4 regions of the Paenibacillus sp. FSL H3-0302 genome follow, and region 4 is predicted to be linked to each of the others. Evidence: predicted binding sites of a transcription regulator. Region 4 holds the regulator's gene; each other region holds the start of a gene.
The links. Region 4 encodes Rex, which represses fermentation and respiration genes when NADH is low (regulators of the CRP and FNR family bind a similar motif). Its sites were predicted from a motif close to TTGTGAAATATTTCACAA; they were not measured.
Positions count from the first base shown of each region.

Region 1: the regulator Rex is predicted to act here: its motif matches at 2,694-2,711, upstream of nadA (quinolinate synthase NadA).
Region 2: the regulator Rex is predicted to act here: its motif matches at 2,922-2,939, upstream of MHH50_RS11715 (DUF1641 domain-containing protein).
Region 3: the regulator Rex is predicted to act here: its motif matches at 4,761-4,778, upstream of adhE (bifunctional acetaldehyde-CoA/alcohol dehydrogenase).

Region 1 is NZ_CP150284.1:69,991-77,705, reverse strand. It holds gene nadC (carboxylating nicotinate-nucleotide diphosphorylase) at 1-39, opposite strand, end outside; gene nadB (L-aspartate oxidase) at 29-1,645, opposite strand; gene nadA (quinolinate synthase NadA) at 1,685-2,623, opposite strand; gene ftsH (ATP-dependent zinc metalloprotease FtsH) at 2,883-4,937, opposite strand; gene hpt (hypoxanthine phosphoribosyltransferase) at 5,047-5,586, opposite strand; gene tilS (tRNA lysidine(34) synthetase TilS) at 5,633-7,075, opposite strand; gene MHH50_RS00325 (serine/threonine protein kinase) at 7,112-7,715, opposite strand, start outside.
Region 2 is NZ_CP150284.1:2,682,939-2,690,653, reverse strand. It holds gene MHH50_RS11730 (hypothetical protein) at 1-167, opposite strand, end outside; gene MHH50_RS11725 (SGNH/GDSL hydrolase family protein) at 336-962, opposite strand; gene MHH50_RS11720 (NAD(P)/FAD-dependent oxidoreductase) at 1,127-2,305, opposite strand; gene MHH50_RS11715 (DUF1641 domain-containing protein) at 2,346-2,789, opposite strand; gene MHH50_RS11710 (DUF2785 domain-containing protein) at 2,990-3,808, opposite strand; gene MHH50_RS11705 (nitroreductase family protein) at 4,054-4,671, shown strand; gene MHH50_RS11700 (hypothetical protein) at 4,782-5,402, opposite strand; gene MHH50_RS11695 (EFR1 family ferrodoxin) at 5,406-5,912, opposite strand; gene MHH50_RS11690 (flavodoxin domain-containing protein) at 5,938-6,276, opposite strand; gene dnaN (DNA polymerase III subunit beta) at 6,913-7,715, opposite strand, start outside.
Region 3 is NZ_CP150284.1:4,923,345-4,931,059, forward strand. It holds gene pflB (formate C-acetyltransferase) at 1-1,809, opposite strand, end outside; gene adhE (bifunctional acetaldehyde-CoA/alcohol dehydrogenase) at 2,064-4,685, opposite strand; gene MHH50_RS21955 (extracellular solute-binding protein) at 5,094-6,560, opposite strand; gene MHH50_RS21960 (carbohydrate ABC transporter permease) at 6,693-7,565, opposite strand; gene MHH50_RS21965 (sugar ABC transporter permease) at 7,567-7,715, opposite strand, start outside.
Region 4 is NZ_CP150284.1:4,647,405-4,655,119, reverse strand. It holds gene dinG (ATP-dependent DNA helicase DinG) at 1-2,261, shown strand, start outside; gene MHH50_RS20645 (redox-sensing transcriptional repressor Rex) at 2,392-3,045, shown strand; gene MHH50_RS20640 (amidohydrolase) at 3,032-4,333, shown strand; gene MHH50_RS20635 (DUF5590 domain-containing protein) at 4,506-5,024, shown strand; gene MHH50_RS20630 (hypothetical protein) at 5,435-5,977, shown strand; gene MHH50_RS20625 (AAA family ATPase) at 5,970-7,472, shown strand; gene MHH50_RS20620 (3-hydroxyacyl-CoA dehydrogenase NAD-binding domain-containing protein) at 7,606-7,715, shown strand, end outside.

The DNA.
Region 1 (7,715 bases), 2.3 Mb from region 4:
GGATTGTACTAGCTCTTCATTGTAACCATTAAACATCATCGCTTAATTCCTCCACTATTCCCAGTTCGCGAATTTGAAGCAGGTGCTTACGCCACTGATCATCATCCCGCTGCGGATAATCCTCACGGTAATGCGCCCCACGGCTCTCTTCCCGTGCCAGAGCAGACTCTGTCACAAGCAAACAGCAGGTCAGCATATTAGCAAATTCATATTCCTCACGTTTGGACAATGCTGATCCAAAGATTGGCAGCTGTCGTTTTAATTCATCTAGTCCTTTAAGTAACATCTCTTCGTTACGACGTAGTCCGGCATATCGAACCATTACCTTCTGTAGCTTCAAACGACGTTCCACAATAGCTTGAGTTGGCGAATCTACACGTCCCTCGTTACTGTTAACCGATAAAACATCACGGTCCAGCGGGGAAAGCTCATGAATCCGATCAATAATACGCTGTCCGAATACAATGGCCTCAGATAATGAATTACTAGCTAAACGGTTAGCGCCATGCAGGCCTGTGGAGGAAACCTCTCCGCAAGCAAACAGACGTGGGATGGTGCTCTCTCCATTCAGATCGGTCTTAATCCCCCCCATCATATAATGCGCAGCGGGAGCCACTGGAATCCAATCACTTGTAATATCCAGTCCATAGCCCATACATGTCTCATATATTGTGGGAAACCGATGCTTCACCATCTCTGGAGATTCATGTGTAATATCCAAATAAACGAACGTTGATTTAGTATGTTCCATTTCACTTACAATAGCTCGTGCTACAATATCCCGCGGAGCCAGCTCAAGCAGGTCATGATAACGTTCCATGAACCGTTCTCCATTAATATTGCGCAAGACTGCTCCTTCCCCACGCACAGCTTCGGAGATTAAAAATCTAGGAGCTCCCGGGTAACTAAGTGCTGTAGGATGAAATTGAATAAATTCCATATCTCGTATATGAGCCCCAGCGCGATAGGCGATTGCTACTCCATCTCCTGTAGCTACTTCTGGGTTGGTAGTGTATCGATATAATTGTCCTGCTCCACCAGAGCACAGAATGGTCGCATCCCCTTGCAGGAACAACCTTCCACCACCGGGCCGTTGCAATAATGCGCCTACACATTCTCCACCTTCAGTGATGAGATCGATAACATAATGATCATCCCAGACCTCAATATTCTCATGTTCGGCTACCTGTTCCGCCAATGCACGAACAATCTCATAACCTGTAGCATCCCCATTAGCATGCAAAATACGGCGGTGGCTGTGCGCACCTTCCTGAGTCAAAGCCAGTACCCCATCTTCCTTATCAAACAGAGTTCCTAAGCGAATTAACTCATGAACGCCTTCCGGCCCTTCATTAACAAGTGCATCGACAGCTGTTGAGGAGCAAAGACCTGCTCCGGCCATTAAGGTATCCTGCCGGTGGTAAGCAGGGGAATCATCCTCAGCTATAACAGCTGCGATCCCCCCCTGTGCATAGCGAGTATTACTTTCCATTACTGATTTCTTTGTGATCATTATGACACGCCGATCTTCACTGGCTTTAATAGCTGTGAATAACCCGGCAATCCCTGAACCAATAACAATACAATCTGTCTTTACCGTAGGAATATCCCGAAGATCAAAATCAACCAAATATTGTGGAATCATGACCGCTTTTCACCTGTTTCAACGAAAGAGTAGCGCATGCTACCGGACTTGTAGCATGCGCTCTAGGGATGTTCTGGCTTTGTCGGCGACAGCAGGCGGTACATAGATTTGTGGCTTCATCGTCTCCAGGCATTTCACCAGTTTTTTTAGATTATTAACTTTCATATTAGGACAAACAAGAAATTTGGTAGCAAAATGGAATTCTTTATCTGGACTATCCTTACGAAGCTGATATCCGGTACCATCTTCCGTTCCAACGATAAATTGCTTACGATCCGATTTCCGGCAATACTCCAGAATTGATGTAGTGCTGCCTACATAGTCACCCATGGCGACTACTTCAGGACGACACTCTGGATGAACTACAAATTCCGCATCTGGATATTTTGCTCTCATTTCTACTACATCTTTGACGGTCAACATGTCGTGAGTGTTGCAATAGCCTTCCCAAATAATCAGCTTCTTGCCCGTCTGATCTTGTACATATTGACCAAGATTCTTATCTGGGACCCAAATAATCTCTTCGGCGTCAAGGGATTCGATTACTTTCACAGCATTAGCAGAGGTACAACAAATATCGGTTTCTGCTTTAATCTCCGCGGACGAGTTGATATAAGTGACTACTTTAGCATTTGGATGTTGAGCTTTTAGCTTACGCAAACCGTCTACATTGACCATATCTGCCATTGGACAGCCTGCACGTTCATCAGGAATAAGGACGGTTTTGTTCGGGGCTAGAATTTTTGCACTTTCCCCCATGAAATGAACACCGCAGAATACAATAACTTCTGCATCTGTCTCTGCAGCCTTCTGAGCGAGTAAAAAAGAGTCGCCCCGGAAATCGGCAACCTCCTGAATTTCATCACGTTGATAATAATGAGCTAAAATGATTGCGTTTCGTTCCTTTTTAAGCTGTTCAAGACGTATACGAAGTTCTCGATTCTGTTCCTGCTTGCGCTCAAGCGCCAGAGCTTCCACCGATTGTTCTCCCCCTTAAATCCTCGCGGCTTTTCGCCGACATGATGTTATCAAATGGCATGCGCCATCATGGTGAAAAAATGAACATGCTGATATAAATAGTAAGTAATATTAATCACTAATGTACACAACGTTCCAGCCTCTGTCAATGTAACTGGACAGGCTTTAAGGCATAGAATCCCTTAAAAATTAAAATAAAAAATCCGGAGAACAGTTACGTTCTCCGGATAAATTTACATCATATGAATGGTGGACCCAATTAGGTAAGGCTAGTGCCCCCACCTTTGTTGTCATCACCGGAACCGTCATTACCCTCAGAATCAGGGTTATTCGGGATATCCTTCGACAGGTCAGGAAGTGTGGACTGTTCATCCTCAGGCTTGCCTTGAATGCGAACTCGCACATCACCGATATTGTCGATGACAGGCTCGCCAACTTCATGGGCAACACCTTCGCCACCCTCTGGTTTACCATCCTCGGAAAGGAATCCTTGTTCAATCAGTTGTGTGATCTGATCAAGCTCAAGTGTTTCTTTCTCAAGTAATGTATTGGCAATCAAGTGCATTTCTTTGGAGTGTTTGATCAACAGATCTTTACAACGTTCGTAACTCGAAGTAATAAAGTTCTGCATTTCCTGATCAATCTCATAAGCAATGGAGTCACTGTAATTCTGTTCATGCCCAATATCACGACCCAAGAATACTTGACCTTGAGAAGATCCGAACTGCATAGGTCCAAGCTTATCGCTCATACCGTACTCCATAATCATGGCACGCACGATGCGCGTAGCCTGTTGGAAGTCACTGTATGCACCCGTACCGATCTCACCAATAAACAATTCTTCAGCAACACGTCCACCAAGTAATCCAGTAACCTTATCCAAAAGCTCCTGCTTGGTAACGATCATCCGATCTTCCTTCGGAAGCATAATAACATATCCGCCTGCACGTCCGCGTGGGATAATAGTAACTTTATGCACCATATCGGCGTGCTCAAGGAAGTAACCTGCAATAGTATGGCCTGCTTCATGATAAGCTACAATACGTTTCTCGCGGTCACTGATCACACGGCTGCGTTTCTCAGTACCTACGATAACACGGTCAATAGCTTCATCCACTTCAATCATGGAAATATCTTTACGGTTACGACGTGCAGCTAGCAAAGCTGCCTCATTCAGCAGATTCTCCAGATCAGCACCTGTGAATCCGGTTGTGCGTTTAGCAACAACATCCAGTCTTACATCTTTCGTAAGCGGTTTGTTACGAGCGTGAACCTTAAGTACAGCTTCACGGCCTTTCACATCAGGACGGTCAACCGTAATTTGACGGTCAAAACGTCCTGGACGAAGCAATGCCGGATCAAGTATATCAGCGCGGTTAGTCGCCGCTACAATAATAATGCCTTCGTTACCACCGAATCCATCCATCTCAACCAGCAATTGGTTAAGCGTCTGTTCACGCTCGTCATGTCCGCCACCAAGACCGGCGCCACGCTGACGACCCACAGCATCAATTTCATCAATGAAGATAATACATGGAGCATTCTTCTTAGCATTCTCGAACAAATCACGTACCCGAGAAGCACCGACACCCACGAACATTTCCACAAAGTCAGAACCGGAAATACTAAAGAAAGGAACGCCAGCTTCACCTGCTACCGCACGGGCAAGCAATGTTTTACCTGTTCCCGGAGGACCTACAAGCAATACGCCCTTAGGAATACGTGCGCCGACAGCTGCAAATTTGCGTGGATCTTTTAGGAACTCAACGACTTCGACAAGCTCTTGCTTCTCTTCGTCCGCCCCTGCTACATCCTCAAAGCTGATTTTCTTCTTCTCTTCATTATATAACCGAGCCTTGCTCTTGCCGAAATTCATGACTTTACCGCCGCCACCTTGCGCCTGGTTAAACAGGAAGAAGAACAAGATGAACATAATTACCAGTGGGATAATTGAAGAAAGGAATGTCAGCCAAATGCTGGTACCTTCCATTTTCTTCTGAGTTAATTCAATCCCATTAACATCACTGGCTTGAATCAGTTCATTGATAGCGGCATCTGTAGGAGGAATATATGTGGAGAAGCTTTTCGATTTAGTATCGGCAGGCAGCTCTCTATACTCACCTGTGACCAGAAAGGCATTACCCTCAAACTGAACCGTCAAATCCTTCACATTGTTGTTCTTGATCTCCTGCCGTAACTCGTCGTATCTAGGGAAATCGGCGGCTTCATTTCCATTGCTCACAAACTGGACAATACCCACCACGACTAAAAATAAAATCAAATAAAAACCAGAATTCCGGATGAACCGATTCATCCCCTACCTCCTCTCACAACACTCAAGTTATTGTACCATAGCCTCTTGGGACACCTCAAATAAAGGAAGTTGTGGGTATCCGATCCGTATGATCGAGGCAGTCCTTAGTTCAATTGGAATAAATCTCAGGTTTCAGTACTCCAACATATGGGAGGTTCCGATACCGCTCGGCATAATCCAATCCGTAGCCTACTACAAATTCGTCAGGTAACACGAAGCCTGTGTAGCTGGCTTCAAGATTAACAGTGCGGCCTGATGGTTTATCAAACAAGGTAACCACAGAGATAGTAGCAGCATTCCGGTTGCGGAGCAACTCAATTAAATAGCTGAGTGTAAGACCACTGTCAATAATATCTTCAACGATCAAGATATCGCGGCCTTCTACCGATACATCCAAATCCTTAATAATTTTGACTACTCCAGAGGACTTGGTGGATGCTCCATAGCTGGACACTGCCATGAAATCCATCTCAACAGGTACTGTAATGGCTTTAACCAAATCTGCCATAAATATAAACGCACCTTTTAGTACACAAATTACTAAAGGGGTACGACCTGCGTATTCTTCGCTCAGTGTTCGACCGAGCTCCTTAATTTTCTGCTGAAGTTCCTCTTCGGTGATCAATACTTCTTGAATATCGTTTTGCAACTTGCGAAACCTCCTAAGTTATACTATGAAAGACTTACTTCGACCATTACGTGACTTCGTGGTCATCCAGCTCTGCCAGAGACAATAGAAGTACGGAGGTCGTGTGCCGCCCTACTGCGGCATGCATCGAGCGTCTTACGCCCGGAATCCAGACGATATTGCCCAAACCATCACAAACGAGGGGAATCAATGACCGTTCGGAAGCAGGTATTTTATCATCAATATAAATATCTTTTACCTTTTTGCTTCCGTTTAATCCCATGATCCTTATGGTATCTCCAGGCAATCGGGATCGTATCGTCAGTGGAAAGACCAGTTCATCACGGTCAAACCAAGCCGACATCTTCCCATAATCCTCCCCCTGTACAAAAAAGTTTTCTCTCTCCAGTACCGCCATCGACATCACCTTACCTATTTCCTCCAATTTAAGCTCAGAGTCCGGTAAAAACAGACGATATGTATAGCTTGCCTGTGGCGTCGTGGGCTTGGACGAGAACAAGATACTATCATATTGCCGCACACAAGTCAGGCCTCCACCCAAATCCAAGCTCCAGGTGGTGGGATAGCTCTGCAGCGTTCCCCGACGTACAGCTTCAATCTTGGGGAAATCAAGGGCAGATAAATCCGCCGACAGATAATTTAATATTAGTTTAATCAAACGCCGTTGTAAAGCGGAGGGTATGGCAGCAAATGAAGCTCTGTTAAAGGTGTATTTCCCATCCCCTTCCGAAACTAGCTCTTCAAAGCATTTTGCCGCAGACGTCTCCATATACTCATCTTCAGCTCCCGCAATTTCCGCAAGCTGTACGAGGGATTGCCTCACTCTGCCATTATACTTTTCCAGAAAAGGAAGAACTTCCAAACGAATGGCATTCCGCTTGTATTTCGTCAGCAGATTGGTGGCATCCTCAGCATAAGTGAAACCTTCATTTTGGCATAACCCTAAAAGTGCTGTTTTGTTAATACGTAGGAATGGGCGAATGAGTTCCACCTTTTTTTCTGTTCTTTTCCACTTGATACCCGACAGTCCAGATAAGCCACTTCCGCGTAATAGACGCATAATTACAGTTTCTGCCTGATCATCAGCATGATGAGCCAGAGCAACAGAACGCGCCCCATATCGGTGAGCCGTATCAATCAGAAATTCGTACCGCTTCTCACGTGCAGTACCCTCAGGACCAAGTCCACTCTCTTTAGCCAAGGAGGGAATATCGAATTCCGCAAACTCAAAGGGCAGTCCCAGTTCTTCAGCCATACCACGTACGAGCTCTGCCTCTTCCTTTGACTCCGGCCTAAATCCATGATTCACATGAGCACATATTAAGGTAAGCGGTATAAATTTTAAAGATATTTCATGTAAAACATGCAAAAGAGCCACAGAATCCGGGCCGCCGGAAACTGCGACTACAATGGTGTCATGGGGCGCCCACAGCTCATGCTCGGCTGCTGACTCCAATACAGACTCCACCAGTCCATTCATTTGCTCCATATGCGCCCCCCTCTCTCTCCAACTATATGTATGAGTTCAAAAACGGAATACCCAATAAATCGTAAAGGCGAGCAAAAACAAAGACAATGCGAATGCATTTTTTAACCACCGGGGGGTGTCCATACTATCCGGGCGCTTTCTGCGCGAGTTATAAATATGGTTTCGCCAGACCTCAGTAGCATCCGCAGAGCCTGAGAACCCCCCTTTTAACGCCATACAAATCCAGGAGGATAGTTTCTTATTGGGTAAATTTCTAGCCAGCTTAAATAATTCGTCCACACTTCTCGTCTGCGGCAGCTGTAAGGCTGCCTTTTTGAGCCCTTCTTCATTGAGCAAACGAAGACACAGCACAGCAAATGCGAAAAGATCGTAACCCTCATCGCTGATTCGACTGCCCGCATTCCAGAAACCACGATCATGCCATTCGGTAAACTGCTTCACGCTACGACCAATAGGGCTTGTGCCCCCAAAGTCGATCAGTTCCACTTCACCGTATTTAGATACCATGACGTTCTCGGGCTTCAAATCACCGAACACAAATCCACATTCATGCAGTGTGCGCAGCTTTTCAAGCAGACCAAGACCTACCAGGCCTAACCAATCGGGACCGTTTTTCGATAAAAAATGATGCAGCGGTTTG
Region 2 (7,715 bases), 2.0 Mb from region 4:
TTGATCAAAACAGAATCCTTTAGTGTTAAGCTCTCTGAGTGCAAAGGACGATCCGCTTGTTTCTGATCACTCGTTGCCACGGGTGTCAACGACACGCCTTCGATCCATCTGGCATTGATGAAGCCCAAATCACTTTTACATCCGCTTAACACTACGACCAATAACAAAGGTGCTATCCATATTAACCGCCTAATGCGAATCGCCTCCAATACATAAGCATATTCCAATTATAACAGTGTCTATAAATATATAAAAACGACTTTATGAACACGCGATTAAAAAAAGACTACAACCTGCTTATTAAAGCGTGGTTCTAGTCTTAAAATGGCAATTGATTAGATTGCTCCCATCGTTTTGAGCCAAGCATCCGCAATAAGTGCATGACCTGCAGGAGTAGGATGTACTCCATCATATGCCCAGTAAGCCGGTTCTGCTTTTACGGAAGCCGCTGCAAAAAGTCCATCTAGCGGAACCAGCGGCGCCCCATATTCACGTGCCAGCTCGCGGACAATATGAATTTTAGGATCAAGATCCTGACGCCAAGTTCTACGATCTTCCGGTACAGGCAAAACAAAAGGCTCTATAAGCACTAATTTAGCATCCAAAGATTTCCGAGTACGTTCGATCAGGTCCCGATATGAAGCTTCAAACTGCTCGGGAGTGGTTTCTTCACCAGAATCAAAATGCCGCCAAGTGTCATTAATTCCAATATAAATGGACACCCAAGTCGGCTTCAAATCCAGACAATCCTTATCCCAACGTCCCTGTAAATCAACAATACGGTTGCCACCAATACCACGGTTAATAAAAGTAAGATTCTTCTCTGGATATAAATACCCCAGACGAGCGGCGACCATCATTGCATAACCTACTCCAAGTGATGAAGCGTCTTCATGATTACGCCCCCAGTCTGTTATGCTGTCCCCTTGAAACAGAATGACATCGTTTTGTTGGAATATCATAAATGAAATCCTCCTCTAACTACCTCTGTTAATATAACCCAATCTATTATATCAAATACAATGAATACAGCCTACTGTGAAACATCAATAATGCAAACATTTCACTAAAAAAACAATAACAAAAACCCCGCTCAGATTTGAGCAGGGTTTAGGGTTAAGCTATATTAGTAAGCTAGGCTGAACAATCCTTTAATGTGGGACAAGTAACGGATATTACTTGCTTCCTTCATCAGAGTTGCAGGCAAGCCCTTTAACGGAGTAGAACTTGCACCAACGATGGCAACACCGTCTTTACGGCCTAAGCTAGCAAGTGTACCAGAGTTGATTGGGCTAAAGCTTTCAAACGATTTATTTTTCAAGAAGGCATACAGATTGTATCCGATCAATTCACCCATTTGCCAAGCGATTTGCGCAGTTGGAGGGTAAGGACGTCCGTCTTCTGCAAAGACCACCGCGCTGTCACCAGCAACGAATACATCTTTGTGGGAAGTGGATTGCAAGAATTCATTCACCGTTGCACGACCGCGGTTAACTTCAAGACCGGATTCGCCGATGAGTGGATTTCCTTGTACGCCACCAGTCCATACAAATGTGTTAGCAATAATTTTTTGACCGTCTTTCAAGTCAATCGCATTGCCTTCTACATTCGTAACAGGAAGACCTGTCAGGAATTGAACACCACGTTTTTCCAAGCTTGCTACAGCACGTTCGATTAATGCATCTGGCAATACTGGAAGGATTTTAGGACCTGCTTCAACGAGCATTAGCTTAATTTCTTTAGGATCAACGCCATATTTTTTAGTAAGTGTAGGCAATACATCCGCGATTTCACCAACAAGCTCAACACCTGTTAAGCCGCCGCCACCGATCAGGATGTTTGCATCTGCTTCATTTTTCGATTTCGCATATTCACGAATACGATCTTCAATATGTTGATGAATTTTGTTAGCATCTGCAGCTGATTTCAATACCATACTGTATTGTTCAAGCCCTGGAATGCCAAAATAAGCTGTAGTGCTGCCAAGACCTACAACAAGCGCATCATAAGTAAGTGTCACACCATCAGAAAGAACAATTTGTTTGTTCTCCACAGAAAATGAATTAACCTTCGCGATTTTCAGGTCAATATCTTTCCCTGCGAAAAGCTTAGTTAGAGGCATAGCTACAGCACCCTCTGCAACACTACCTGCTGCAAGACGATGCAATTCTGTAATGATTTGGTGGGTAGGATACTGATTAACTACAGTAATTTTAGCTTCATCTTTTTTGAGATATTTGCGTACGGTTAAGGCGCTTAGTAGACCACCATAACCTGCTCCTAGAATGACAATATGTTTAGACATGATGTTTCCTCCGTCCCTTACGTATAAGATATGAAAATGATTATTTCTGCTTACTGCGTTCTCCAGCAACTTGAAGGTATGCATTTACGAAACGGAAAAGCTTTTGCGCTTGCGGATCTTTCAACAACTTCATAAGACCAAAAAGACCAATAACTTCGTTACTTTCATTCGCACGATCTTTTGCTTCGATCACTGTAGCTGCCATATTCTTCGCGGAATGCACTACAGGTTCAGCAAGTTCTTTAATTGCACTTACCGTATCACTTTTCAAAACATCATCCGCTGCGACAGTTTGCACAAAGTCATAGGACTTTGTAAGCACGCCAACAAGCTCAGTTAATTTTGGCAGCTGTTCCACCAAGACTGTTAATGATTCCTGGACTTCTGGTTTCAAGAGCTGTTCTAGAACATCCATTTGTTCCTTGCTAACAGCTACTTTTGGTGATTCTTGTTCAGGTTGTGTTTGAGTGATTGATTCTGACATATCCAAATCTCCTCTGCAATAAGCTTTGCTGCTTAATAGTAATGAAAAACATAAGAACTTTTAACGCCATATTTCTATTATAGCACTTATCAAGTTATAAATGTCACAAAGTTTTTGAATTTCCATAAAAATTTGTGATTTTTATTACATTATAATAAATTATTTAAATTACTAGTGTTAATTAAAACCGTTTGAGTGAATTAATGTACAAATTCATTCAAATTCTTCTCAGTTTTCAATAAAACCTCCACAATGTCCATATTCTTCTCTGTTAGAAGTAACCTGAAATAAAGAGAACGCAGGAAGTTCTTTGTATTTATTCGATTAACGTACTGGCTGTGGCTTCTAGGCCAACTGCCACATTGCGCCAAGTTGAGAATCCAATCGGTTATAGACTGCTGTGGAAGTAAATGATGATCGATGATTGTAACTATAATAGTAGCAATCCGTTCATCTTCTTCCTCCCTGAATATGTATTGATCGTTATAAAGCATCTTTTGAATAACTGTCAGAACCTCTTCCCGCACCTCGGCATCACTCTCCGAGCATAAAACCAGCTCATCCAAGGCGTCTGCGCCATGGGCTGCTGCGTGTGCCCAGCCTTCTTTTTCCATATAACCTTTTAAGTCCCGTTCTTCCTCATAATAACGAATCAAACCCTGCTTCACCTTTATAAATTCAGAGCTATCCAATATAGCCATTTCCCTATGCCTCTGGAGAATAAGAGCAACAACCAATACAGAAAATGTTCTTGTATACACCGTCAGATCTTCTTTATTCCCAATGTGATAAAAAAGATGCTGCTCGTCAAGAAGTATCCACAGCAGTTCACGAAGCTCCGCATCATTAAACCAATGTTTCTCATTAATCCATTTGTAGAATGTGGAATAAATCAATTCATCACGCAGTACAGGCTCGGGATCTCCTATATGCTCAAGCATCAACTTCACATAATCCTTTATGTCCTCTCCACTTCTAAGCTCGTAGTCATTCTCTTCGATTCTTTGCAAATCTATCATCAATTGTTCTCTACTATTAATCAATTTATCCACCCTTTCATCCACTGTGTTTCTACATATCCTAATATCCTAATTTATGTCCTATTTTTTGACAACAGGGTATTCAAGATTAACTTCAATAAATTTTATCATTGACGAATTTTTTAGGCTGTGTTATTTTGAGTTAGTAACATTTAGTTAGTTCATTTACAAATATCAGGTGTTGATATTTTACAACCGAATACATACACAACGGAGGAATACTTATGAGCGCTTTTACAGACTTGATTCAGTCACGCAGATCCGCTATGAATTTTGTGGAAGGGGTTATCATCCCTCAGAATGAATTAGAGGAAATGTTCTCTTATGCCAGATTGGCACCCTCGGCCTATAATCTACAGCATACAAATTACAAAGTGATATCTAACGAGAGCTTAAAAGAAGAAATTCGCGAAGCAGCTTACGGCCAATATAAAATCCATACTGCTTCAGCAGTTATTGTAGTGCTAGGAGATAAGCATGCTTATCAGCAGGCTCCAGAAATCTATGGCGGGCTTAAAGCTTTAGGAGCGATGTCACAAGAGGAATATGATGAGCAAATAGAGATGATTAACAATGCTTACATTGATAAGGATGCTTTTCAAAGAGATGAAGCAATACGTAATGCCTCTCTCTCTGCCATGCACTTTATGCTGATCGCCAAAGATAAAGGCTGGGATACCTGCCCGATGATCGGCTTCGATGCTGATGCTATCCAATCCACCTTAAATCTGCCGGATCATATGGTACCTGTTATGCTGATCACGATCGGCAAAGACAAAAAACATAAAATCAGACCCCGCGGCTACCGTAAGCCAGTCAACGAGTTCGTTGAATTCATCTGATTATAGATACAGCAAAACGTTCCATCCGAGGCAAGTAGCGGGTGGAACGTTTTTTAATTGGAACTCATCATGAAGATAATGAACCGTACGCCCGATATACAAGAGGGGCTCTACTTCGCATATTGTAAAATGGCTATCGCTGCTCTTTCCCGTCGTTCGGAGTCATCACAAATCAAAGCATCTTTCAAAATATTAAGCGCCTTAGAGAGTGTCTCCTCATCCAATTCCAGCGGACTATTCATTTCTTGTTCATTAGCAGAAACACCTGTAATCCACAGATCCAAGCGAGCACTTGGTTTGGGACCCTTATATTGTACAACCGGTGCACTTTGGTTAAATAACTCCCGCACGCCTGTGTTTAGTTCAGAAATCGGCACACTTTTCAACCACGTCACACCACGCCGATGGCATGTACCCTCGTCAACATTATCAGTAAACTCGTTGTAAAAATAATCTCCGAGGTCCCCGAGATGTACCCAATCTCCATCGGCCACCAGCACATAATCTCCATCTTGCATCGTATGTACAAATAGCTGAAGGGCTTGCAGATGTTGCGTAAGCTCCAACTCACTATATTGGTATGTGCCAATCAATCGATCACGAAGTTCCTCTGTGCTTAGATTCTCCAGATCCCCTATTCCGGGGTAGCCGATACTCACATAATTATCCTCCAAAAATGTGCTGATCCGCTCAATCCCCAGTGGCTTCGATCCCATCCGAAACAGATTCATATGTCATTCCTCCAAATACTTAATAAAATGCTTGTAGTAGCCCTTGGATTTGGGAGTAACAAACCGTCCATCATTCGCAGAATCCTTCATTAGTTTATGAAGCTTCGGACCTCCAGTATAGGGATCTACTACGCTAGCCTTAAGTCGTGTCGCTTGGATTGCCTTCTGAGGACAAGAATAAACACAACGCATACATAATAAACAATTTTGACTGAAAACAATTCCTTCTACGCCGCTACTAATATTGGATGTTGGACAGTTTCTGACACATTTTAAGCATAGTGTGCAAGCGTCCGTTGTACGCAATCCTTTGGCGAAGTATTTTCCCCCTTGGTGCTCCTCACAATAATATACTGTTCTCAGAACCCGCTCCAACACAGGGTGAATCGGCAGATTTCGTAGTGTCCGGTTTTCGATTTCCTCTGCAAACAATTCCACCTTACGCTGTGCGGCTTGATACAACTGCTTATTCAACCTGTCATCATATTTAATATAAAAATTACATGGCATCGCCAAAATCGAATTGTGAAAGGGATTATATCCCTTCCCACGCAAAGAACGAAGCACCGTTATTGATATAGTGTGGAGAGGATGCCGTTTTGAATACAAATACCGGGGTTCCATTACAATCAGGTAGCCCTTCTGCAAAACGTTCAACAAAACCGGAAGCGCCAAAGCCTAGAACCGGATGACCAATACCTATAAGATCATAGGCTTCATATTCTACAGAACGAGTGCCTTTAAAAACATCTTCCACTCTAAACAAATCTACATCTTGCCCTTTACTTCTTAGCCTTTCAGCAAATTGCTTAGCAATAATCTCCGTATTGCCAGTACCTGAGAAATAAAATATGGCCGTCTTTGCATTATGCATTCCATCCCCTCCCAGATCAAATATACCTCATTCCCGTCTGGGAAAGCTGTGAAGTTGAGATGGGTTTTGGCTAATTCGGACTCAGTTGCTCTTATTTCCATAATTTCGCTCATTTTGCCACACTATCGGACTCAGTTGCAGCTATTCGCTCAAATGCACTCCTTTTCTGCACAAATCAGGGGCAATAAGAGCTATACAGTCCGAAACCTTTGCAAAATGAACCCATATGCTGAAATAGCTGCAATACGGTCCGCTACGATTTCAATCGAGCAAAAGGTAGTTGGTTTCGAGATGTAGGCGGCTAAGTTTAGGACGTAGGCGGCAAGGTTGAGTAATAGGTAACTAATTTCGTGCACGGAGTAGATAGGTTGGGCTATAGGGAGCTAATTCCGCACGGTGTAGATAGGTTGAGCCATAGGTAGCTAATTCCGCACGAAGTAGTTAAGTTGAGCCCAAGACAGCTAGTTTAAGCAATGGGCAGCACGTCTAGGATCAAATTTGGCAGGCGGTGTTCTTTTTAACAACTGTCCGGACTCAGTTGCTCTTATTTCCATAATTTCGCTCGTTTTATCACACTATCGGACTCAGTTGCAGCTATTCACCCAAACCTGCTCAAATATTGTACTTAACAAATCCTCAATCATGCGTCCTCACAGGAGTAATTAAAAAAAGTGTGGACGAAGATGCGTCTACAGGTAGGATCACCAGCGGCCTTTCTTTTCCCGCGAACCTGATTCTAAGCGTCTCGCTATCGATCGCCCGAAGGATGTCCCTGAAATATTTTCCGTTAAAGGCTACTCGAAAATGATCACCTTCCAGATGCTCCAAAGGAATCTCTTCTTTTACATCCCCAATTTCTGCAGTCTTGGACACTAAACTTAGCATGTTAGAAGGAAGTACGCTGAGCATAACACTCTCACTAGCCAATATAGAAATACGTTCAACCACATGTAACAAACGATCCTTCTTAACAATCACTTCGGAGAGGTACGCTTTTGGGATTAAATTATTGACAGAGGGATAAGTTCCTTCTAGAAGAGCAGACTGAACCCTCAATCCACTAGAAATAAATCTGATCTGCTTGGGGCCTATTTCTAAATCGGTGCTGCTGTCTGGATCATCGTTTAATATTTTTAAAAGATCCTCCAGGGTGCTGCCCGGGATTACAACATCTAAAGGAACTGTCCCGTAATCTTCTACGCTTTCAACAACATGCTGGGCGAAGCGGATGCCATCAGTGGCGACTACACGAATATTATGCTTCTCTATTTGCAGCAAAACTCCTGTAAGCACAGGTCTGGTTTCCGATGAAGAGACCGCAAAAACCACTCTTTTAAATATTTGCTTCAGGAGAGTGTTCTTCATGCTTATCCTTTGAATGTTTGGATGATCTATGTATTGGATTCTTGGAAACTCTGCCACATCCATTCCACATAAAC
Region 3 (7,715 bases), 280 kb from region 4:
CAGTACCGATTGAGTCGGCACAGAATCACGATATGTTTTGTTTTTACGGATCATAGTCATGAAGGTTTCAACCAATTCTACTGCGATGCTGTCAACAGCATCGTCATTGTTACCGTAGCAAGGGAATTCGCCTTCGGTTTCGAAATCGATCGCAATACCTTGTTCGTTACGAATAGGTTTTACTTTGGCGTATTTAATTGCGCTTAGTGAGTCAGCTGCAACGGACAGCCCAGCAATACCACAAGCCATCGTACGCAGAATGTCACGGTCATGCAGCGCCATTTCGATACGTTCGTAAGAATATTTGTCATGCATATAGTGAATGATGTTCAAAGTGTTAACATAAGTCTTAGCCAACCACTCCATCATCGGTTTGAAACGTTTCATTACTTCGTCATAATCCAGATATTCAGAAGTGATCGCTGGGAATTCCGGTCCAACTTGTGCTCCGGATTTTTCATCCACACCACCATTGATAGCATACAGTAATGCTTTTGCCAGGTTGGCACGAGCACCGAAGAACTGCATTTGTTTACCGATACGCATTGGAGATACGCAGCAAGCAATCGCATAATCTTCACCCCAGTATGGACGCATTACATCGTCATTTTCATACTGAATTGCACTAGTTTCGATGGAAACCTTAGCACAATATTTTTTGAAGGCTTCAGGCAATTTTTCGGACCACAGTACAGTTAAGTTTGGTTCCGGAGCTGGACCCAAGTTGTACAGGGTGTTCAAGAAACGGAAGCTGTTCTTAGTAACACGAGTTGTTCCGTCTTCAGCCATACCACCGATGGATTCAGTTACCCATGTTGGGTCGCCGGAGAACAGATCATTATAGTCAGGTGTACGCAAGAATTTCACGATACGCAGTTTCATTACGAAATGATCGACGATTTCTTGTACTTGTTCTTCAGTCAAAGTACCTTCAGCAATATCGCGTTCTGCATAGATGTCCAGGAAAGAGGACACACGGCCCAGGGACATCGCCGCACCATTTTGCTCTTTAACTGCTGCCAGATATCCGAAGTATACCCATTGAGTAGCTTCTTTGAAGTTGGTCGCCGGTCTGGAAATATCCATACCATGAGCAGCTGCCATTTCTTTCAATTCGCCAAGTGCACGAATTTGTTCGGACAGCTCTTCACGCAAACGAATGATATCTTCAGTCATGGAATCTACTTCAAGCTCAGTTTGTTGTTGTTTTTTGTCTTTAATGAGGAAATCAATACCGTACAGAGCAATGCGGCGGTAGTCGCCGATGATGCGTCCGCGTCCGTAAGCATCAGGAAGACCTGTAATTACGCCGGATTTACGCACAGCTCTCATGTCTGGTGTATATGCATCAAATACGCCTTGGTTATGCGTTTTGCGAATGTTCGTAAACATGTCAACGATGTTTTGTGGAAGCTCGAAGCCATAAGCCTTCGTAGCATCAACCATCATCTTGATCCCGCCGAATGGCTGGATGGAACGTTTGAAAGGAGCATCAGTCTGTACGCCTACAATTTGTTCCTTGTCCTTGTCAATGTAGCCTGGAGCATGTGAAGTGATTGTGGAGACAGTATCTAGGGAAACATCCCATACGCCGCCTCTTTCTCTTTCTTCCTTGCTCAATTGGGAAATAATCTTCCACAGTTCAGTTGTGTTACTAGTAGGTCCTACGAGGAATTCTTCGTTTCCTTCATAAGGCTTAATGTTGCTTGCGATAAAGTTGTTAACGTCAACTTTTCTGGACCATTTACCTTTTGTAAAACTTCTCCAACCGGATTTCACTTCTTGTACATCTTTTTCAATCACCGACATGCTAAATCCCTCCATCTATATTTATATTATATTTGTAGAGATCGCGGGCTTGAAGGTTGATCCCGTGTCTCGTGATCCCAAGAAAAATATGGTTGTTCGAAAATTCACAATCATTGTTCCATATATGGGACCGTTGTTTATATAAACATTTTAGTTTATTTTCTATAAATAGACTGTGACAAATATCACCTTTCCGGTGATATTTGTCACTTATATCTAATCCACAACCATCCTATTATCTACTTAACCAAATATTAATTATCAAATCTTCCGTAGAAAGCATTACGATATACATCTGCGAGTTCAGATACCAGCGGCAGCTTAGGATTGGCAGTTGTACATTGATCTTCAAATGCACGGTCAGCCAAGTAATCTACATGGGATTCAAAATCCTTAGGATCAAAGCCCAATTGTTGGAAGGATTCTTCGATACCCAGTTTTTTGTTCATGTCGCGAATAGCATTGATCAGGCTAGTTACACCTTCTTCAGTTGTGCGAGCTGGCAATCCCAGAATACGGGCGATTTCTGCATAACGCTCGTCAGCTACGAAGTGTGAATATTTAGGGAACGAAGCGAACTTCGTAGGTTTCTTAGCATTGTAACGAATAACGTGTGGCATAAGGATCGCATTAGTACGACCGTGAGCAGTGTGATATTGACCGCCCCATTTATGCGCCAAGCTGTGGTTAATACCCAGGAAAGCATTAGCAAAGGCCATACCAGCAAGTGTTGATGCGTTATGCATTTTTTCACGGGCAACTCTGTCGCCTTCAAGAGCCGATTTTTCAAGGTATTGGAATACCAATTGGATTGCTTTAATTGCCAGACCATCCGTGTAGTCACTCGCCATAACAGATACATAAGCTTCGATGGCATGTGTCAATACGTCCATACCTGTATCAGCTACAGCAGTTTTTGGCAAGCTATATACGAACTCTGGATCAATGATAGCTACGTCTGGAGTTAGCTCGTAGTCAGCCAAAGGATATTTAGTGTGTTGTTCAGTTGTTTTATCGGTAATAACTGCGAAAGATGTTACTTCCGAACCTGTACCCGAAGTAGTTGGAATCGCTACAAACTTAGCTTTGTTTCCAAGTTTAGGGAATTTGTAAACCCGTTTACGGATATCCATGAATTTTTGTTTCAGACCGTTAAAGTCAGCGTCTGGATGTTCATAGAATAACCACATTCCTTTTGCAGCATCCATTGGGGAACCACCACCAAGTGCGATGATGCAGTCCGGTTGGAATCTGTTCATCATTGCTGTACCTTTTTCAACTGTAGTTGTCGATGGATCTGGTTCAACTTCCGAGAACACTTCGATCGCTACAGGAGTTTGGCGTTGACGCAGGTAATGTTCAACTCTCTCAACATATCCAAGCTTAACCATCATTGGGTCAGTGATAATTGCGACACGTGTGATATCAGGCATTTTGGTCAGGTACTGAGTAGCGCCTTTTTCGAAATAGATCTTGTCAGGTACTTTAAACCATTGCATATTCACGGTACGACGATTCACCCTTTTCACGTTGATCAAATTAATTGCTGTAACGTTTTGCGACACGGAGTTACGACCATAAGATCCGCAGCCCAGCGTCAACGAAGGGATGTTAGTGTTATAGATATCGCCGATCGCACCATGAGTGGAAGGCGAGTTAACGAGAATACGTCCTGTTTGCAGACGGTTGGAGAACTTCATGATTACTTCTTCATTGTTGGAGTGGATAGCCGAACTATGGCCCATACCACCAAATTCAACAACTTGTGCTGCGCGTTCAATACCTTGATCTGCGTTTTTAACTTTGTAGCAAGCAAGCACAGGACTCAATTTTTCAGCGGACAATGGATATTTAGTGCCTACACCTTCAAGTTCTGCTACCAGAATCTTAGTGCCGGCAGGAACTTGAATGCCGCACATTTCAGCAATTTTCACTGCGGATTGTCCAACGATTGCTGGATTAACCGCACATTTATCAACGTTCATAGCGCCGCTAGTAAGTTTGGCAGCTTCTTCTTTGTTAACAAAGTAGCAGCCATTAGCGATCATTTTCTTTTTCACTTGATCGAAGATTGGTTCTTCGATAATAACAGCTTGCTCGGAAGCACAGATCATACCATTATCAAATGTTTTGGAAAGAATGATGTCCGTTACGGCTTGATCGATATCCGCGCTCTTTTCGATGAATGCAGGTACGTTACCAGGACCTACGCCAAGAGCTGGTTTACCACAGCTATAAGCTGCTTTTACCATTGCAGAACCGCCTGTTGCGAGAATAAGTGCAACGTCAGGGTTGTTCATCAAAGCGTTTGTTTTGTCCATCGTTGGCATTTCAATCCATTGGATACAGTTCTCAGGTGCGCCAGCTTTTACAGCCGCATCATGAAGAATTCTAGCAGCTGCTGCACTACACTCTTGCGCAGATGGGTGGAAACCGAATATAATAGGGTTCCGTGTCTTAATCGAAATCAACGCTTTAAACATCGTGGTGGATGTAGGGTTGGTTACCGGTGTGATACCCATTACAATTCCGACGGGCTCAGCAATTTTTTGGAAGCTTTCATAAGCATTGTCTTCAATAACGCCTACTGTTTTATCGTATTTAATTCCGTGCCAGATATATTCTGTCGAGAAGATGTTTTTAGTAATTTTGTCTTCGTAAACCCCGCGGCCAGTTTCTTCTACAGCCAATTTAGCGAGGTACATATGTTTGTCGAGTCCAGCCAACGCCATTGCATGAACGATTGTGTCAACTTGCTCTTGATCCAGCGCCATGAATGCCTCATGTGCTTTTTTCGCTTTATCCACCAAAGTCTGAATATACTCTTCAGCGGTAGTTTGTTTAACTTGGGCGGCGACTTCGTTCTTAACTGCCATCTCCCTCGTCCTCCTGTCAATTTTTAGGTTGTTTTTCTCTACACATTTATCTTATCACATCATTTCCACCTTGTATAGTGAAATCTTTCACAAAGTATAAAGTTTTTTTGATTTGTTTTCAAAGCGCTTTCATTCGATCATATTATAGGTTTTTTACCATTATTTATGCTGTATTATTCCTTAAATCTAAAGTTTATGTTTAAAAAGACAAGAACCGATACCCATTTTCTACCTTTCCGCTCGCAAAAATATTTTAAAAATACAAATCTAATTTTGTTGACACTCTATTTTTCTCATGACCCTCTAAAAAATAGTCGGAAGCCATCCGTCGTGTTGATTTATAAAAATATCAATAATATAAACATAAAAAAACCGACTCCTAAAGGAGCCGGTTCTGTCCTTCCTTGCCTATTCTACTTTAATTGTATCGAAGAATTTCTCTTGCACTGTTTTTGCAGCAGCTTCAAGCTGTGTCTTGGAATCTGTTCCCTTTTTGGAGAACAGCTCTTGAATTACATTGGACATGGTTGCGTAGTAGTCCTGTGTATTGTATTGCGCTTCCGGTTTACCGTCCAGCAAGCCTAAAATATCAGGGCTGTATTGATATACATTTGTATATTTATCATACACAGCTTTTGTTTTCTTACCGAAGTCAGAATCTGCAGAATAGTAATCTAAGAGCGGCGGAATAAAGTATTTGCCATCCGTTGTACGTTGTTGCAGAACCGCATCCAGTGCTTCTAGACCTTTATCGGAGAAGTAATCAAATGTAATATAACGGAATGCCATTTCTTGCTCGTCTGGTGTTGCATTTGGATTGATTACAAGGTAGTCACCACCAAGTACCCCAGTGTGTTTTCCGCCTTTTTCCATCGCAGGCATTGGATACGTAAGTACATCTTCTGGTTTCAGACCGCCTTGATTCAACGCTTGCTCAATAACACCGTCAGATCCAGCCATTACCATTGCTGTACGACTTTGTTGGAATGCGCCTACAGCATCACCCCAGCCCAGTGCCCAGTCCTGAGGAATCGCGTTTGCTTCCCATCTAAGTTTCTTGTAGAAATCCAGCGCTTTAATCCCAGCCTCAGAATTAAAAGTAGCTACAACCTTACCGCCTTCAATCTTCTGAATTTCACCGCCAGCCTCGAACAGGAAGTTGGTCCAGTTCCAGCCTGCTTCATTCCCTTTACCCATTGGAGCAATACCGGAAATCCCTTTTTTGGTATCAGCTACACCTTTCGCGGTATTCAGCATATCATCCCAAGTCCAATCCATAGATGGAACAGCAACGCCTTTTTCATCCAGCATTTTTTTGTTGATCATTGTGGTTGTTACATAACCCTTTTGAGTAACGCCGAATACTTTTCCGTCAATGATAAATTGGTTTTGGAGAACCGGGTTAATTTGATCCTTAAATTCGTATTTATTCCACAGATCCGTAATGTCAGCTACCCAGCCTTTTTCAACTAGGAATTTTGCTTCTGTAGCGTAAGTGTTAAAGAAGGTTGGAGCTTCATTCGCTGCCATTTTGATGCCGATTTCACTTACATTGTACTGCCAATCGTCTTTGACGATTTCAACATTCGGATACTCCTCTTGGAAACGTTTGATCTTGTCATCTTCCTGTGCTCTAACTTCGGTTAGGTCAGGGGTTGGATAGTGAATTTTGATGGTCACTTTTCTTTGTGTGATATCATCAGTTGGCGCTGCTGTAGCACTGCCAGCATTATCTGTTGCAGCATTCGTTGGCGCAGTAGTCGCTTCCCCTTCCTTGTTTCCTGTTGTGTTTCCGTTATTGTTGTTACCGCCGCATGCGGTTAACAATGATCCGGCCACAAGGAGGCTTAGTAGCACGCTAGAGTACTTACGCATTGAAACTCCCCTTTTCAATTCATAGTTATCTTACATATCGATCATAAAAGAGAAATCGTTTACAAACGAGGTGCATTTATATTCCTTTCATGTGCATGTTTACGATCCGTGACTAAATTCGTCGATCCGCGCTTATCCCTTAACTGCTGATAATGCGACGCCACGCATAATGAACTTTTGGAAGATCAGGAAGACAAGGATCGGCGGCAACGATACGATAAATAGGATAGCGAATTTAATATTCGTATTAAGTGCCTTTACATTAATAACGTATTTATAGATTGCTGTCGCGAGCGTATATTTCTCTTCACTGTGCATAACCAGAGATGGCCAGAACCAGTCATTCCATGCAGTAGAAAAGATAAAGATCGCCAGCGTAGCAAATATCGGAACCGACAATGGCACTGCAATGGAGAAAAAGCTTCTCGGCTCAGAGGAGCCGTCAATCCGCGCGGCTTCAAAAATTTCAGGATGTATCCCATCAAAAAAGTTCTTTAAGAGTAGAAAATAGAATGTATTCGCACCAGCCGGCAGCCAAAAGGCAGCGTACTGATTCAATAATCCAAGCTCTTTTAGATTGACAAAGTTGGGAATCATGTAGCTGGTCGCCGGAATAAATAATGTCATCAGGAAAAAGAAATAAATTGCCTTTCTGTAAGGAACATTCATACGAGAAATGCTGAAAGCAGACATTCCCAATACGACTAGTGTCACGACCATATTCCCCACAAAAATATAAATAGTGTTCTTAAGGAACATCAGCAGATCAATGTAGTTCATCGCTTCTTTAAGGTTGCTGAAGTGCCATTCCTGCGGGAAAAAATGCGGTGGGAATGAGTTCACCTCTTGATTCGATTTCAGTCCGTTAAATAACGTCATACAGATCGGATACAGCATGCTAAACACCATAATCAAAATAACCACGCACATCAAGCCATAAACGATCTTATTGCTTGTTTTTTTCAAATCATGTTCTGAGAGAATCCCTCTATCTGCGCTCTTCATCTTAGTTGTCCTCCTTGTTAAGCTTGAACTGTAAAATGCCCAAACCACCTAGGACTATGAACATTAGCATGCCAAGCGCAGTCGCTGTTCCATAATCGAGTCGCGTAAAAGCATATTTTACGATCAGCAGCGCATAGGTAAGCGTAGTAT
Region 4 (7,715 bases):
CGGAAACGCTACAGCCCGAAGGTGATCTGACTTTCTATCGTCAATTAGCGCTTGCAGTAGGAGATTGGACGGAGTTAGCGCCACCTAGAGATGAACATGCTGAGAATCCGCTAGCGAATTTATCTTTTACTGATTATATGGACGAAGTAACCAAACGACTTAAAGACACATTACCGCAGTATGAAAGCCGGGAAGCTCAGGATATTATGATCAATGAGGTGATGACGGCACTTGCCGAAGACAAACACCTACTGATCGAAGCGGGCACAGGAACCGGTAAATCGCTCGGTTATTTGTTGCCTGCCATTTATCAAAGCGTTCGCACCAATGAAAAAGTCATGGTCAGCACTCATACCATTAATCTGCAGGACCAATTGCGCGAGCGGGATATCCCTTTGTTAACGCAGGTAGTTCCTTTTCCGTTTAAAGCTGCTATTTTTAAGGGAAGAGGGCATTATTTGTGTCTGCGTAAGTTTGAGCATAAAATTAATAAAAAGGACTTTATAAGCCCAAGGGAAGATGCGCTTACTGCCGCTCAGATGATTGTATGGCTCACTCAAAGTGAATCAGGGGATGATGAAGAGCTGAATTTAAGCGGCCGGGGCGGTGATTTCTGGGAGACGGTGGCAAGCGATACCGATTCCTGTCTGGGCCGTTCTTGTCCTTGGTTCCGCAAATGTTATTATCATAGGGCCAAGCATGAAGCTGGGATTGCTGACGTGGTTATTACGAACCACTCCAAGCTATTCGCAGATGTTAAGGCTGGGCACCAGCTGCTTCCGGCTTACGAGCATCTTGTCATTGATGAAGCACATCATTTAGAAGATGTGGCTGGTAAACATCTTGGCATGCATATGAAGCATTTCACTGTGGCACACACATTATCGCGGCTGTATAAAGATAGCCGAAACGGACAGCTTCCTGCTCTTCGTCAAATATTACAGTCGTCAGGCAGTGAAGAGGCTTCAGAATGGAGCGGAGTCATCGATCGGATCTACCCGGATCTGCTTAACGTCAAAGAAACCTGGGATGCACTCAGCGACAAGCTGTTCAGCCTTTTGCCGGAACGCAGTGATGCAGGGGCAGGGGAAGCGGGACAACTGGTTATGCGGTTGATTCCCGCCCGTAAGCCGAAGGATTGGGATGAATTGGTTGCACTAGAGAACACTATGAATCTGACGTTAAGCGACATCATCCGTAAGGGTGATAAAATGCTTAACGAGATGCGCGACCAGGAAAGCCAATCCTCAGCAGACAGTCTTGTTACTGATATTAGCGGTTTATTTAAGGATTTGGCTTCCATCCGTGAGCAAGTAAGATTCTTTATGGGGCTGAATGACGATAATGTAGTATATTGGCTGGAGGCAAATGGAAATTACCGCAGCAAATCACTGCAGATGTATGCCGTCCCTGTGGATGTTAGCAGCCAGCTTAAAGAGTTGTTCTTCGATAAGAAAAAAAGCATCGTGCTTACCTCGGCGACGCTGTCTGTAGATAAGTCTTTTCAATTTATGATTGATAATCTCGGACTTAACGAAGCTGCGGAAGAAGGACGTCTAATGACCTCACTTCTTCCTTCTCCCTTTAAGTATCGCGAGCAGGCACTGTTAGTTATACCGCGTGATTTTCCTAGTGTGAAGGGCAGTGTGGGCGATGCTCGATTTGTCGATACACTCGTACAGTCATTATCGGAAGCTGCTAAAACAACACGTGGGCGGATGCTGGTTCTGTTTACTTCTTATAAAATGCTGCGTCAGGTATATGATCCGCTTAAAGAGGCTTTAGCCTCACAAGAGATTACGGTGCTTGGTCAAGGCGTAGAAGGTGGCAGCCGGAGCAAGCTGATCCGCCGCTTTCAGGACAGTGCAGCATCCGTATTGCTGGGGACGAGCAGCTTCTGGGAAGGTGTAGATATTCCAGGTGAAGCACTGACTTGCCTGGCCATCGTGAGACTTCCATTTCAACCGCCGAATCACCCGTTGGCGGAAGCGAAGTCGGAGTTATTACAGGCCCAGAAGAAGAATCCGTTCATGAAATTATCTGTTCCTCAAGCGGTTATTCGTTTTAAGCAGGGATTCGGAAGACTGGTTCGCACGGCGCAGGATCGCGGAATAGTTATTGTTTATGATACAAGGGTTATTGAATCTCATTACGGGAAGTATTTCCTTTATTCATTGCCTGGTCCCAAAATGGAGCATATGCTTACTGATCAAATGGTCCCACGCATAGCGGAATGGCTAGAGGATGGCGGCGCTTCTTAAAACGCTCGTCTTCAGTTTAGCTCCTCCTTATCCTTAAGGGCGGTGTGTTACAGTACCGTCCTTAATAAGGAGAGGTAGACGTTTGAATATGGATTTTCACAAGAACATTACTATTTTTAGGAGGAAAAATATGAAATCGGAAAAAATATCAGAAGCCGTTGTTCGCAGACTACCTGTGTACTTGCGTTTTTTGAATGATCTCCAGAATCGCGAAATATTAACAGTTTCCTCTCAGGAACTTGGACAAAAGCTTGATCTTAATCCCGCACAGATTCGTAAGGATTTAGCATATTTTGGTGACTTCGGCAGAAAAGGTATCGGCTATGATGTAACGTATCTTATTGAGAAAATCCGTCATATCCTGAAGCTGGATCAACAGCTTAATGTAGCTTTAGTTGGAGCAGGTAATCTCGGACATGCCTTGTCTAATTACAATGCATATCTTAAAGATACTATGAAAATCACGGCTATATTTGATTCGTACGCTCCTAAGGTTGGACGTAAGATCAACTCCCTTACTGTGCAACCGATGGATGAACTAGGCAGCACGATTCGTGAGCAAGGTATTCGCATTGCCATTATTACCGTACCTGATTCAGAAGCTCAAAATGTAGCAGATATTCTCATTTCTTCTGGGATTGAAGCGATTTTGAACTTTGCCCCTGTGATTCTGAAGACACCACCGAATATCCGGGTGCATGCAGCTGATTTTACAACTGATCTGCAAAGTCTTGCTTATTACTTGCGGGATGGAAAGGAAGAAAGCGAACATGAACAACAATAAAACGATAATTAAGGGCGGGTATTTTCTGACTCCGGGAACGGATGAGCCGGTTCTGAGTGGATATATGACTATTGAAGATGATTTAATCACTTACATAGGAAAAGAAGAGCCTCAGATGGAAGCTGGAGTGCAAGTGGTTGATGGCAGCCGTCTGCTGTTCATGCCTGGACTTGTAAACACACATGGTCATGCGGCGATGTCTTTGCTGCGTGGATATGGAGATGATTTAGCGCTACAAGTGTGGCTTCAGGAGAAGATGTGGCCAATGGAGGAAAAGTTCACCGGTGATGATGTATACTGGGGAACCTCCTTATCTGTATTGGAAATGCTGAAGGGTGGAACTACGACCTTCCTCGATATGTATGATCATATGGACCGAGTAGCCGAGGTAGCTGAGTTATCAGGTATCCGTTCCGTATTGATGCGTGGTGTGATCGGGTTATGTCCAGAGGATGTACAGAATCACAAGCTTGCGGAAGCGATTTCTTTTGCCCGTAACTGGCATGGAAAGGCTGAAGGTAGAATTACTACTATGATCTCGCCGCACGCCCCTTATACATGCCCTCCGGACTTCCTGGTTAAGTTCGTGCAGGCAGCGCATGATCTGGATTTACCGATGCATACGCATATGTCCGAAACGAAACGTGAAGTGGAACAAAATGTGGCGGATTACGGGTTGCGTCCTGTAGCTCACTTAGAGAAGCTTGGCATGTTCACACGTCCCTCGATAGTTGCACATGGTGTTCATTTAAATGATGAAGAGATTGAGATCTTGGCTCGCCATAATGTGGGTGTATCTCATAATCCGGGCAGTAATTTGAAGCTGGCTAGCGGAGTGGCTCGGGTTACTGATCTTCTAAAAGCTGGTGTGAAGGTGTCTCTTGGCACGGATGGCGCGGCAAGCAACAATAACTTGGATATGTTTGAAGAGATGCGGCTTGCAGCTCTCATTCATAAGGGTGTCAGCGGTGATCCAACGGCTGTTCCAGCTCCAGAGGCTCTGCGTATGGCTACAGAATATGGCGCGCAGTCCATCTTTTTAAATAATGTAGGCAGACTTGCTGTAGGGATGAAAGCAGATTTCATTGCTGTTGATATCGATCAGCCGCATTTGCTGCCACACACAGATCTGTTGTCTCATGCAGTTTACTCTGCTAGCGCTAAGGATGTTGAGCATGTGTGGGTGAATGGTATACAGGTCATCAAGCATGGACAATGCTTAACCCTGGATGAGGAAGCTATCCGGCGTAAAGCGCAAGAAGCCTTCGAAGGTTTATTGAAGCGTTAAGTCTGGAGAATAACGAATAAATAATAGGCTGCGACTTTTTGCTTTTAGCAAAAGTTGCGGCCTTTTGTGTATTTTTAAGGCTGGGAAAGCTAGAAAATTATGAAATTTTGGATAAACGCGCGGGTGTGTTATATAATCAAAAAAGATATATTACTAGAAAGGGAGCTGTACCTTGAAGAAAAGGAAAAAATGGATCCTCCTGGGGTCAGTTCTGATTCTGCTCCTGGGGTTTGGACTTATCCAGTTCTATGCCTATATTATGAAAGATCAATGGAACGAGCGTGATATCGCTAAGGATGTTGCCAAAACCAGAGCGGGTCTAACACAGGTAACCAAAGCACAAAAATCGGTTTGGGATGAAAATGCAGTGTACTGGGTATTAACTGGGAAAAATGAAGCCGGGACTGCTCTTATGGTCTGGGTCCGCTTTACGGTAGATGGAAAATTTGCTGAAGGCGACGACGCAGTGTTTGCTGAGGAACTAAGTAAAGGAACCTCGGAAGCCCAAATACGCGGCATTATCAAAGCTGATCTTCCGGACATAACGATTGAACGCTTGCTGCCGGGAGTATATAACGGAGAGTATGCTTGGCAGCTTTTTTATAAACAGAGCGGTCGGTATTATTATCAATTTTATCGCTTTTCGGATGGGTCCCGAATGGGCGAAGGTTACAGTTTACCTAAAAGTTAAGTTGAACATAAGGAAATTAAGGGTGGCATAGTAAACAAGCGAACTTATTATAAGTTCGCTTGTTTACATTTATTTGATGTACAAAAGTGATATACTAAGTGATATACTGAATGGGTGGTTATCACCGAATATTCTCTTATATTCACATACGAAAATAGGCCGATTGATTAAAAATCAAGGCCGATTTTGTCGAAAGTGAGGAATTTATTTGGTATTGATGGAAATATTTAAAAAATTAAATTTTAAATATATTCACATTTATTTTGAAATTAGTATATACACCTGTGATATACTACTACTTGTAATTAGAACAGCAATAAGAGACTTCAGTCTCTCTGATGAGCTCTCAAGTAGCTATAAATTATTATAATGAGCTTTATATTTTGTCATCTTTGAGAGGAGGACGTTTCTTGAAATTACGTCTTGTACCTGTGCTGATAACGTCTCTACTGTCGGCTACTCTATTGTTTGGTGGCTTCTTTTTGTATCGTCAGTTTGCAATGCAGGAACCACTTCAGAAGATTGTATCTCAATATGAGGGCGTCAATAATTCTCATATCAGTATTAACCGCAATGAGGTCACTTTGAAACTTGATCTCCAGCCAGGCACGAAATTACGTGAACTGGTTCAGTACGTCTCCCAAGAAGGAAAATCGATGATTGATGGACGTACACTAAAACTTGATGTAGAACAGAACTCCAGTGAACTGCTGGATGAATACTGGGATAAAGCGATGTTCTCTGTAGCCGAAGCCATGGAGAGCCGTAAATATACACTTATACCCACAGAACTTGATGGACTCAAAGCGCAATATCCGCAATATAAAAATGTGATAGCCTCAACAGAAATTGATGACAATAATGTCTATGTAAGCTTGAGTAATGGAAAAGAAAGCAAATTTATTATTTTGCCGCGTAAACCTGCGACATTGGGGGTATGGAATAATGCCTAAATACCTTAAAGAAATTCTAATCGGATTTATTCCTGTCTTGTTTATTTTTATGGCTTTTCTAGGCATTAATATATTCCCGATAGTAATTGCTGCTGGGATGCTCACGGCCTTACTTATCATTGCTCATTTAAGAGGCGGACTTGCGGTAAATGCAGGTGCCGGGAAGAAACGCAAGAAGGATGGACCTTCAAAGCTTACTTTTGAAGAAATTGGCGGGCAAGACAATGCAAAGCAGGAGCTTCGTGAAGCGTTGGATTTTTTGATCCGGCATGAGGAAATCAGCAAATTCGGGATTCGGCCTTTGAAAGGGATTCTGCTTACAGGCCCTCCAGGAACAGGTAAGACCCTTATGGCTAGAGCAGCAGCACATTATACAAACTCTGTATTTGTGGCAGCATCAGGCAGTGAGTTTGTAGAAATGTACGTAGGTGTCGGTGCTGGCCGTATCCGCGATTTGTTTAAGGATGCCCGTACCCGCGCCCTTAAGGAAAACAAGCAAAGCGCTATTATTTTCATAGATGAAATTGACGTAATTGGCGGTAAGCGTGAGGGCGGACAGCAGCGAGAATATGATCAGACCTTGAATCAGCTGTTGACTGAGATGGACGGGATCTATAACAACGAAACACCACGCATTCTACTGGTAGCAGCCACTAACCGTAAAGAAATGCTTGATTCAGCATTGCTGCGTCCTGGCCGGTTTGACCGTCATATTCAAGTGGACATGCCTGATAAAAAAGGCCGCAGATCGATTCTCGAATTACATGCCAAAAATAAGCCGCTTCATGCCAATGTGAACCTCGACAAAATTTCCGAAGAAGCCTATGGTTTTTCTGGTGCTCAGCTCGAAAGTGTTATGAATGAGGCAGCAATTTATATGATGCGTGAGGAATTGACAGAGGTTGAGCAGCGGCATCTGTCGATGGCGATTGACAAGGTTATGATGGGGGAAAAAACGGACAGAGAAACTAACCACGAAGAGAAAAAACGGGTGGCGATCCACGAATTGGGACATGCCATTATGGCAGAACTGCTTCGTCCGGGAAGTGTCAGTCAGGTTACGCTGACTCCGCGGGGGCAAGCCCTTGGTTATGTACGTCACAATCCTCAGCAAGAGCAGTATCTGTACACCAAAGATTATCTCGAAGATCAGATTATGATCGCACTTGGTGGAGCGGCTGCAGAAGAAATGTATTATGGCGGACGAAGCACAGGTTCACGTGGCGATTTTGATCAGGCCCTGAATATTGTCGAAACCATGATGAAATCCGGATTGACTTCGTTGGGTATTGCCAAACTGGAAATGGTTACCACTGAAGAGCTTATGAAGGAAAACAGTAAAATATTGGACGAGTTGATGGTACGTACTCACGACCACCTTGAAAAGCAACGAAATGTATTTGATTACTCCCTTGACATTTTAATGAAGGAAGAAGTGCTCTCTGGAGAGCAATTTCGATGTCAATTTCGTGACAGCGTGCGTTTACCAGCATAAATATTTATGCTGGTTATTTTTTTTTACTTTTCAGGCATGCTAAGATATCATTATATGTCGGGCTTTATAAATTTTTGCGACAGACAAGGTACAATACAAAAGTATAGATACCTGAAAGGATGGAGACTTTTTTATGAATTTCAAGAAAATTGGTGTCATCGGCGGTGGCACAATGGGACAAGGGATTGCCGAAATGCTGGCAGCCAAGGGCCTGGATGTATTGCTGGTGGAGAAAACCCCTGA